3 regions of the Conexibacter sp. W3-3-2 genome follow, and region 2 is predicted to be linked to each of the others. Evidence: riboswitches for the same ligand, from Rfam matches in the RefSeq annotation. Region 2 holds a riboswitch; each other region holds the start of a gene.
The links. A riboswitch is a leader RNA that binds a small molecule or an ion and turns the genes downstream of it on or off. The one in region 2 is predicted to bind cyclic di-AMP.
Positions count from the first base shown of each region.

Region 1: another riboswitch for cyclic di-AMP. It lies ahead of GKE82_RS25170 (M23 family metallopeptidase); the one in region 2 lies ahead of GKE82_RS29190 (transglycosylase family protein).
Region 3: another riboswitch for cyclic di-AMP. It lies ahead of GKE82_RS22475 (hypothetical protein); the one in region 2 lies ahead of GKE82_RS29190 (transglycosylase family protein).

Region 1 is NZ_WLYW01000003.1:76,450-79,708, forward strand. Features, by position in the region: gene GKE82_RS25155 (fenitrothion hydrolase) at 1-83, opposite strand, end outside; gene GKE82_RS25160 (BlaI/MecI/CopY family transcriptional regulator) at 136-528, shown strand; gene GKE82_RS25165 (hypothetical protein) at 542-1,555, opposite strand; cyclic di-AMP (ydaO/yuaA leader) riboswitch at 1,588-1,730, shown strand; gene GKE82_RS25170 (M23 family metallopeptidase) at 1,748-2,833, shown strand; gene GKE82_RS25175 (cytochrome c oxidase assembly protein) at 2,767-3,259, shown strand, end outside.
Region 2 is NZ_WLYW01000001.1:4,514,364-4,517,622, forward strand. Features, by position in the region: gene GKE82_RS21615 (1,4-alpha-glucan branching protein domain-containing protein) at 1-66, shown strand, start outside; gene GKE82_RS21620 (glycosyltransferase family 4 protein) at 66-1,271, shown strand; cyclic di-AMP (ydaO/yuaA leader) riboswitch at 1,570-1,722, shown strand; gene GKE82_RS29190 (transglycosylase family protein) at 1,726-2,457, shown strand; gene GKE82_RS21630 (DUF3253 domain-containing protein) at 2,483-2,755, opposite strand; gene GKE82_RS30435 (acyltransferase) at 2,752-3,259, opposite strand, start outside.
Region 3 is NZ_WLYW01000001.1:4,686,465-4,689,723, forward strand. Features, by position in the region: gene GKE82_RS22450 (hypothetical protein) at 1-57, shown strand, start outside; gene GKE82_RS22455 (hypothetical protein) at 62-352, opposite strand; gene GKE82_RS22460 (hypothetical protein) at 349-834, opposite strand; gene GKE82_RS22465 (cell wall-binding repeat-containing protein) at 831-1,286, opposite strand; gene GKE82_RS22470 (hypothetical protein) at 1,241-1,624, opposite strand; cyclic di-AMP (ydaO/yuaA leader) riboswitch at 1,727-1,867, shown strand; gene GKE82_RS22475 (hypothetical protein) at 1,875-2,495, shown strand; gene GKE82_RS22480 (PspA/IM30 family protein) at 2,585-3,259, shown strand, end outside.

The DNA.
Region 1 (3,259 bases), on a different contig from region 2:
TGGGCCGCCGACGAGGCGGGCAGCAGGAGGAGCAGCACGACCGCGAGCAAGGCGGGGACGCGCAGACGAGAGCGGACGAGCACCCGTCAATACTACGCAGCGTAGTGTTTCCTGGCGGCGCGGTAGACTCCGCGCGTGTCCCAGGAGCGACTCCCCGAACTGCACGAGCTCGAGCGCGAGGTCATGGCCGAGATCTGGTCCCGCGGGGAGTCCACCGTGCGCGACGTCCTCGACGGGCTGAACGCCCGCGCGGAGAAGACCCGCGCCTACACGACCGTGATGACCGTCATGAGCCGACTCGCGGAGAAGGAACTGCTCGTCCGTCGTCGTTCGGGCAAGACCGACCACTACTCGGCCGCCATGTCGCAGGACGACTACGAGGAGCGCCGCGCCGCGGGCGAGGTCGCCGATCTCGTGGACGCCTACGGCGACACGGTCCTGGTGCATTTCGCGCGCTCGATCCAGCAGCTGGACCCCGAGCGGCGCAAGGAGCTGCGCCGGCTCGCAGGCAAGAAGCCCAGCGCCTGACGGCGCAGCCGGCTCAGGCCTCCAGCGCCTTCTTGATCGCGGTTTCGAAGCCCCGAAAGCCGAACGACCCCTCGAGCCGCTCGGCGACGCGTCCACGTGCGTCGATCGTGAAGAGCCACGGCTCCGACGGCAGGTTGAAGGCCTTGAGCGGCTCGCGCAGCCCCTTGTCGAACGAGTTCTCCACGTAGACCTCCTGGTGGATGAACGTCATGCGATCGCCATAGGTGGACTTGAGCTGCGCGGCGATGTCGACGACCGGGCCGCAGACGCGTGACTCGCACAGCTGCGGGGTCGAGAAGACGAGTGCCACTGGCTTCTTGCCGAGCACGTCGTCGAGGCTCTCCTCGTGCTGGTCGTCCGGCGGGAGCCGCGTGTCGATCGCCGCAAGGTCGCCCCCGGCGGAAGCGACGGTGTCGGTCTTCACGCTCGGCGCGCGCTCCCCGACGTCGGGCACGGCATCGGCCTTCGCGTCGACGACCTTGATCTGGGTGCCGGAGCCGATGAGCTTCCCGTTGATGTCGCTCGCCACGAGGACGTTGTAGGTCCCCGGTCCGTCGACCGTGACCCGCGAGTCGTAGATCGCGGAGAACGGGTCCTTCTCGCTGGCCGTTTGCCGTGAGCGGAACGGTGGGTCCGTCACCAGCAGGTCTGCCGGCGCCGGGAATGGTCCGAGCACCCGGGCGCTCTCGCCCTTGGCGAGGTAGACGACCGACGGGGCGTAGACGAACCCGGTCTGCTCGTCGATGAGCCCGAACGCCAGTCGCGTCCGGGCGTCGGGGAAGACGCTCGTCCCGAGCGCGACCTGCGGCCCGGTCCCGTCGAGGGACTGGCTCAACTCGTTGAGCGTCTTTCCGGCCGGCTTGGGGAAGCGGGCGAGATCGACCGACGTCGCCTCGGCCAGCTTCGCACGCAGGGCCGCGGACGACGGTCCGCGGGGCTCGACGGACGCGCCGTCGGAGGACGAATCTCCGCCGCAGCCGGCGAGGGTCGCGGCACTGAGTCCGAGGATGAGGAGGTGTCGGCGCATTGTCTACGACGCATCGTAGTATGATGCGCGCCGTCATAGCAGCGCCGAATCGTCGAGACCCCGGGGTCGAGGCGAGCGGGGGACCCACTCCGGGGGCGAATCGACCCAGTGTCGTAGCGCGACTTTTCCGCGCGAGTCCGTCAGCTAACCCCGTAGGCAGACGAAAAGAGATTCGCGTTGACCTACCGCCGGTTGTCCCTCGCCGTCCTGGCCCCCACCGTGTTGCTCCTCGTGCCTTCGGGCGCGCTCGGCGCCTCGAGCACCGGAGGTGCGTCGATCCCGGACCCGGCCGCCGCGAGCGCGGCGTCCTGCGCGTCGGGCGAGAGCTGGGCCTGCCGGCGCGGCCAGACGCTCACGATCGCCGGTACCGGCATGGACGGCGTGACCCGCGTCATCTTCCAGGGCGGCAAGGGCACCAAGGACGACCGTGCCACCGCACCGTCATCCGCCGAGGCGACGTCGCTGAAGGTGACCGTTCCACGCGACGCCCGCAGCGGCGCGCTGCGACTGGTCAGCCCGGCCGGCGGCTCGAGCCGTACGCAGCGGCTGCGCATCCTCACCTCGCCGGTCCCCCAGGCGGACGTCACCGGCGCCACGACCGACCTCGCGCCCGGCCAGGCGCTCATCGCCGGGTCGCGCAAGCGCATGCTGCTGCAGTACACGGCGACCGTTGCGGGAACCGTCGAGGCCGTCCGGGTGGACTCCGGCCAGGTCGTCCGGTCCTGGCCGGTGGACGCTGGCCAGGGTGAGGTTCGCTGGGACGGGACGGTCGGTGGGTCGGTGGTGACGGCGGGCCGCTACGTGCTGCGCCTGGCCGGGCAGCCGACGGCGTCGCAGGCCAGTTCCGGGGCCGTCCAGGTCCTTGACGCGATCTTCCCGATCCGCGGCAAGCACGACCTCGGGCAGTCGGCCACCAACGACTTCGGCGGGGGCCGCGGCCACGGCGGGCAGGACATGTTCGCCCGTTGCGGCGTGCCGCTCGTGGCCGCACGTCCCGGGACCGTGCAGTTCGAGGCCGTCCAGTCCCGTGCCGGGAACTACGTCGTGCTACAGGATAAGACCGGCGCCTCGTACACCTACATGCACATGCGCGATCGCGCGCTCGTGAAGAAGGGCGACCGGGTCCGCGCCGGCCAGCGCATCGGCTACGTCGGAGACTCGGGCCGTGCCTCCGGCTGCCACCTGCACTTCGAGCTGTGGACCGCCCCAGGGTGGTACGAGGGCGGCGAGGGCATCGACCCGCTGCCGGAGCTGCGCCGCTGGGACAGCTTCAGCTGACCGCACCGGACGCCTCGTGGTCGGCGACGCCCGGCCCGCTGCTGCTGGTCCTCCTGCTGCTCGGCGGCTACCTGTGGCGCTGGCGCGCGGTCCGTCGCACACCGTCCGGGCCACGCGACGCGCCCACCTGGCGGCTGCTCGTCTTCCTGACCGGGATTGCCGCGCTCAGCGCCGCGCTCTTCTCCCCGCTGGATCCGCTGGGCGAGCAGCTTTTCGCCATGCACATGGTGCAGCACGTGCTGCTGCTCGACATCGTCCCGATCCTGCTGACCCTCGGGTTGACCAAGGTGCTGCTGCGTCCGGTGACGCGGCTGCTGCAACCCCTCGAGCGTCAGGCGGGCTGGTGGGCGGGCCCGTCCTTCGCGATCGTGCTCTACGTCGGCGTCATGTGGATTTGGCACATCCCGGCGCTCTACGACGCCGCCG
Region 2 (3,259 bases):
TCGTCCGAGCCGACCGTGCGGCACCTGGCGCCGCACGCCACCGCAGCACCCCTGCTCGAGCCCTGATGTCCGCGCTGCGCACCCTCATCCTGTCCTGGGAGTTCCCGCCGGTCGTCGAGGGCGGCCTCGCCCGCCACGTGCGCAAGCTGACCGAGCAGCTCGTGCCCGCCGACGTCGAGGTGCACGTGCTCACGCGCGGGGACGAGACGATGCCGGCCGAGGAGCTCGTCGCGGGCGTGCACGTGCACCGCGTGCGCGAGCCGATTCGCCCGCGCGACCTCGGCGAGTTCGTCACGTGGATCGAGCACATGAACGCGGACATGCTCGCCGCGGGCGTCGAGCTCGGCGACCGCTACACGTTCGACGTCGTCCACGGCCACGACTGGCTCGTCGCGAACGCGTGCGACCACCTCGCCAAGCGGTTCGGCTGCCCGATGGTCATGACCGTCCACGCGACGGAGCACGGCCGCCACCAGGGCTGGGTCGACCAGCACCCCCAGAGCTACATCCACGGCGTCGAGCAGTGGATGACGCACCGCGCGCAGCACGTGATCACCTGCTCCCACTACATGCGCGAGCACGTCCTGGACGTCTACGGGCTCGACGAGGGCCACGTCAGCGTCATCGCCAACGGGATCGACCCCCACGACCTGCAGCCGATCGAGGACCTCGACACGCTGCGTGCCCGTTTCGCCGCGCCGGACGAGAAGCTCGTCCTGCTCGTCGGCCGCCTCGACTACTACAAGGGCTTCCAGCTGGCGCTCGAGGCGATCGCGGGGGTCATCGAGCGGCTCGGGGACGGCGTGCGCACGCGCTACCTCGTCGCGGGCTCCGGGCCGCACGAGGCGGAGCTGAAGGCGCAGGCGGCCGCGCTGGGGATCGACGGGGCCGGCACGTTCCTGGGCTGGATCGGGGACGACGTGCTGCACTCGCTCTACCGCATCGCCGACCTCTGCGTGGTGCCGTCGCTGTACGAGCCGTTCGGGCTCGTGGCGCTGGAGGCGATGGCCTCGGGCTGCGCCTGCATCGTGGCCGACACCGGCGGGCTGCGCGAGGTCGTCCCGGCCGACGAGCGCGTGGGCCTGCGGTTCAACGGCGGCGACGCCGAGCACCTCGGCGTGATGGTCGAGCGGCTGCTCACCGACGAGCCGCTGCGCGAGCGTCTCGTGGGGGAGGCGATGGAGCACGTCCGTCGCTTCGACTGGGCGGACATCGCCCGGCAGACCGCCGCGGTGTACCGCGCCGCGGTCGACGCCCACGCCCGCGCCTAGGCGCTCGCGACCCGCCGAGGACCCGTCCGCGCAGCCCGCGGCGGTAAGCGTCCACGCGCCATGGTCGCGGGTGGTTATGTCGCCGTCGACCGCGAACGCCGAAACCCTCCAGCAATGGTCGAGAGTTGACCGAACTCCCGTGATGATCACGGAATTTCCGACCCTCACGGGGTCGGACATCGTGTCCGTAACCCTCAAGCTCGACATGAGGTCGAGCTATCTGGATGTGGATCCGTAACGCGACGGGGTCGCGAACCCGCGTTCGGTTGCTACTGTTCTCGGCGGCCGTCAGAGGCGGCCGAACCAGACGCCGAGTCCCCGCCGCCCTGTGCCGCGGGGAACGGGGGACCCAGTGGACCACGGTCCTGGGGCGAATCGCCGCACGATGCGGCGTAGCGCAGTCTCACGCGCGAGCCCGACAGCTAACCCCGTAGGCGACGAGACAACCCAAGGGGTGCTGGACGTCGTGACAACGCTGCTCAACCGCCGGACCGCCGGACCGCTGCTCGCCCTCGCGTGCGCCTTCGCCGTCCCGGGCGCCGCCCAGGCGCAGACCGAGGCCCCGGCCAACACCGGGGGTGCGACGCCGCAGGCCGCGCCGGCGCCCGCCACCACGCAGGCCGCGACGCCTGCGACCACGACGCCGGCCGCCGGCCCGTCGGCGGTGCGCACGCTCAAGCCCGGCTCGCGCGGCCGCCGCGTGCGCTCGCTGCAGCGCCGCCTGAAGATCCGCGTCGACGGCGTCTACGGGCGCACGACGAAGATCGCCGTCATGCGGTTCCAGCGCCGCAAGAAGCTCACGGTCGACGGCATCGCCGGCCCCGCGACGCTGCGCGCGCTCGGGCTCGTCCCGACGTCCGCCTCCGCCGGCCCGGTGGGCTCGAAGAACCCGCCGGCGAAGGTCACGCTCCCCGACACCATCCCCGCCAAGGCGATGCGCGTCCTCGAGCAGATCGCCGAGTGCGAGTCCGGGGGCGATCCGACGATCGTCTCGCCCGACGGCACCTACCGCGGCAAGTACCAGTTCCACGTCGACACGTGGGCCGCGATGGGCGGCTCCGGTGATCCCGCCGCCGCGCCCGAGGACGAGCAGGACAAGCGCGCCTACGTGCTCTACGACCGCCAGGGCGTCGACCCCTGGCCGGTCTGCGGCCCGAAGGCCGCCGCCGCGGCCCGCCGCGGCTGACCGACCGCAGCACCCCGCGCCGTCCTCAGGCCTCCGGGGGCCGGCGCAGCCGGATCGGTCCGCGCGCCGCGCGACCGTCCACCACCCGACCGCGCTGCGTGACCTGCACGACGCCCCGGTCGGCCAGGGCGAACGCCACCGCGCGCACCGGCTCCATGAGCGGGCGGAAGCCGTCGTCGCCCGCGAGCGCCCGCGCGGCCTCCGACGGGCAGATCGTCCTGCCGCTCGTCGCGCTCCCGCGCGCGTCGAGCAGCGCGAGGATCGTCTCCTCGATCGCCCGGTCCGACGGGCCGCTCACGACCAGCGCAGCCGCGTCGGTGCGTCCCGCATGCGCAGCACGCGGGCGGGGACCCCGCCCGAGACCGCGTTGGCGGGCACGTCGCGGGTGACGACGCTGTTGGTGCCGACGACCGCGTTGTCGCCGACCGTCACGCCGCGCAGGAAGCAGGCCCCGTAGCCGACCCAGACGTTGTGCCCGACGCGCACGTCGCGCATGTAGATGCCCTGGGCGCGGATCGGACGCTCCACGTCGACGACGCCGTGGTCGAAGTCGATGAACATCGCCCGGTCGGCGACGATGCACTCCCGGCCGATCGACACGTGCTGGTAGCAGCTGACCGTGCACTCCTGGCCGAGAACGGTCTTCGCGCCGATCCGCACCTCGCCCTCGTGCGCGCGGACCTTCGTGCCGTGGCCCAGCCACGACCAGCGCCCGAGGTGCACGACGGCGTTCGGCCCGATCTCGAACGTGACCTTCGGGCACACGAACGCGACCCCGTCGAGCTGCAGCCGCTCGCCGAAG
Region 3 (3,259 bases), 170 kb from region 2:
CTGCGCCACGCGGGCGTCTTCACGCCGCGCTGCCGGCGCAGCAGCCTGCGCCGCTAGCGCGTCAGCGCAGGTCCTCGGACACGGAGGCGAGCGGGGCGATCCCCTCCTCGCGCTGCGTGCCGCGCGTCTCGCCGGAGAAGCCGAGCTTGGTCAGCCGGGCGATCTCCTGCTCGCCGAGGATGCGGGCGGGGTGCTCGGCCGGCAGGTCGCGGACGAGCTTGGCGATCCGGTTGCGGATCTGCAGCGCGAAGTGCGGGGTGGAGGCCCCCATGAGCTCGCGCACGTCGTCGATCGTGACGTCCGGGACGGAGCCGCGACGGTCGCTGCGCTCGGGGGACTCTGCTTCGCTCACGGGGCGCTCCGGGGGGTCGTCGTGGTGGTGGTGGGAGTGGTGCGGGTCGGCGGCGCCTTGGTGGTCGCCGTCGGCTGCGTCGTGGTGGCCGTGGGCTCCGGTGCGGCGGCGTTCACCGGCGCGATCTCCAGGAGACCGTCGACGGTCGCCTGGACCCCGGTCTCGACGGCCTGGTCGTCACCCACGATCCAGCCGTGATTGTAGACCCCGCGCACGGGGTCCCGGTCGTAGCCGGGCTGGATGTCGAGCAGGAACTGCTCGAGCGGCTTGGGCAGCGCGTCGCCGCGCGCCAGCAGCAGCAACGGGCCGTAGGTGCCGCTGGCCGAGAGCGCGGCGGCGGCACCCGCGTCGGCGGGGCGCCGGGTGCCCGCGAACACGAGCCCGTGGCCGGGATCGGTGATGCCCCAGCCGAACTCGCCGTCGCGGTAGCGCGCGAAGGCGATCGCGTTGGTGACCGGGTCCTGGTCGCCGATCCGCGTCACCGTGCCGGTCGCGCGCAGCGCCTGGTCACCGCCGGCCCGATGACCTTGGACGGCCCGAGCACGTAGATCTTCGGCTTGCTGTGGGTCTTCAGCGCGGCGAGCGTCTCCGCGGGAACCGTCGTGCGCGTGACGAACAGGATCGGGTCACCGGACTTCGCGGCCCAGGCGGCGGCCGGCATCGCGTACTCGGGCGCGTCGCTGCTGACGACGAGCACGCGGCCGGTGTCCGACCCGCGCACCGCCCGCCCGAACGCGTCGAGCGCGCGCGCGATCGCGGCGGGGTTGCGGCCGCCGACGTCGGTGGTCTTCAGGCGGGCCGGACGGAACACGTCGCCGACCCGGACGACCTGCGCGCCGCCGGCCTGCGCCGAGCCCGTCGGGGCGAGCGCCTGCAGCGCTTCGACCGTCACGTCGGGCCCGTCGCCGTCGGAGAGCAGCAGCGGGGCGCGCACCGGGGGGCCATCAGCGAGGCGGAGGCGAGCGCGACGCGCCAGTCCTTCGCGGGCGCGAGCGCGACGGCGGCGGGCCGCTGGCCGCGCTCGCCGCCGGGGTACACGGCCCGGGCGACCGCGGCGGCGATCGTCGGGGCGTCCCCGCCGCCGACCCGCGTCGTGTTCTTCGTCGCGAACGTCGGGAAGCCGAGGTCGGTGGCCGCGTCCTTCTCGTCGCTCTTCGCGCCGACGGCGGGGGCCGCGGTCGTCGATCCCGTGGCAGGACCGTCGCCCTTGCCGCAACCGGCGGCGGCGAGCGCGAGGACGAGGAGGGCGGCGGGCAGGGCGGGACGGAGCATGCTGGCGCGACCATATCCACGACGCCCGTGGCACGCGCCTGTCGGGGCTGCACGGACGCTGGCAGCACGAAAGGCTGCAATCCGTCGTGCAGTTCGCTACGCTGCCGCGAATTGCCGAACCCTGGACGGAACACCAGGGACGGGGGACCCACGTCGTTGGGGCGAATCCGATCGTGATCGGACGCGCTGGTTCTTTCTGCGCGAGCCCGTCAGCTAACCCCGGAGGCCGTCGAAAGAAAGCAGTCCGTCTGTGCTCCGACTCCGGGCATTCCTTCTCATAGCCGTTCTCGCCGGCCTCGCGCTCGTCGTCCCGTCCGGGGCGTCCGCCGCGAAGAAGGGCAAGGCCGCGCAGGAGGAGCAGGCCCCGACGGTCCAGTCCGACGCGTCGGCGAAGGCCGGTGGCGCGGAGTTCGGCACGGTCGATCCGACGAGCTTCCCGACCGTCCCGGGGGACGTCGCGGTGATCGACGAGGACGGCATCGCGTCCGCGCCCGAGAACGCGCCGGACGCGGTCAAGCAGATCATCTGGGCCGCGAACGGGATCGTCGGCCTGCCGTACCGGTACGGCGGCGGCCACGGCGACTTCGAGGACACCGCCTACGACTGCTCCGGCACGGTCTCCTTCGCGCTCGCCGGCGCCGACCTGCTGCGGCGCCCGCGCGACTCGCGCTCGTTCTTCACCTGGGGCAAGGCGGGCCGCGGCAAGTGGGTGACGGTCTACACGGCGTCCGACCACGCGTACATGACGGTCGCGGGCATCCGCCTCGACACCAGTGCCGCGGACGACCGCGGCGGTCTGAAGGGCCCGCGCTGGCGCCCGCTGCGGAAGTCCAACCGGGGCTTCAAGGCGCGCCGGCCGGTCGGCCTGTAGGCGCTCGGCACACCGGGCGCGTCCAGTACGCTCAGGGGGCACGTTCCACCTGAGCCCGAGGAGACCGTATGGCCGGAATGACCGGACGCATGTCCACCGTCATCAAGGCGAAGATCTCGAAGATGCTGGACAAGGCGGAGGACCCCGCCGAGACGCTGGACTACAGCTACCAGAAGCAGCTGGAGGCCCTCCAGAACGTCAAGAAGGGCATCGCCGACGTCGTCACCTCGAAGAAGCGCCTGCAGATGCAGTCGCAGAAGCTCGAGCAGTCCGTCGTGAAGCTCGACACGCAGGCCCGTCAGGCGCTCTCCGCCGGCAACGAGGAGCTCGCCCGCACCGCGCTGGAGCGCAAGCAGCTCGCGCAGACCGAGCTGCAGTCGCTCGACCAGCAGGTCGCCGAGCTCGAGGCCCAGCAGCAGAAGCTGATCGACTCGGAGAAGAAGCTCCGCGCGAAGATCGAGGCCTTCCGGACGAAGAAGGAGGTCATCAAGGCCCAGTACTCCGCTGCGGAGGCCCAGGTCCGGATCTCCGAGGCTGCGACCGGGGTCGGCGAGGAGATGGCCGACGTCGGGCTCGCGATGCAGCGCGCGGTCGACAAGACCGAGAACATGAAGGCGCGCGCCGACGCGGTCGCCGAGCTCGAGGCGGCCGGCACCTTCGAGGACCTCACCCAGCTGGGGGAGGGTGGCGCCGACGACATCGACCGGCAGCTCGCCGAGCTGACGAGCGGCAGCATGGTGGACGACGAGCTCGCGAAGATGCGG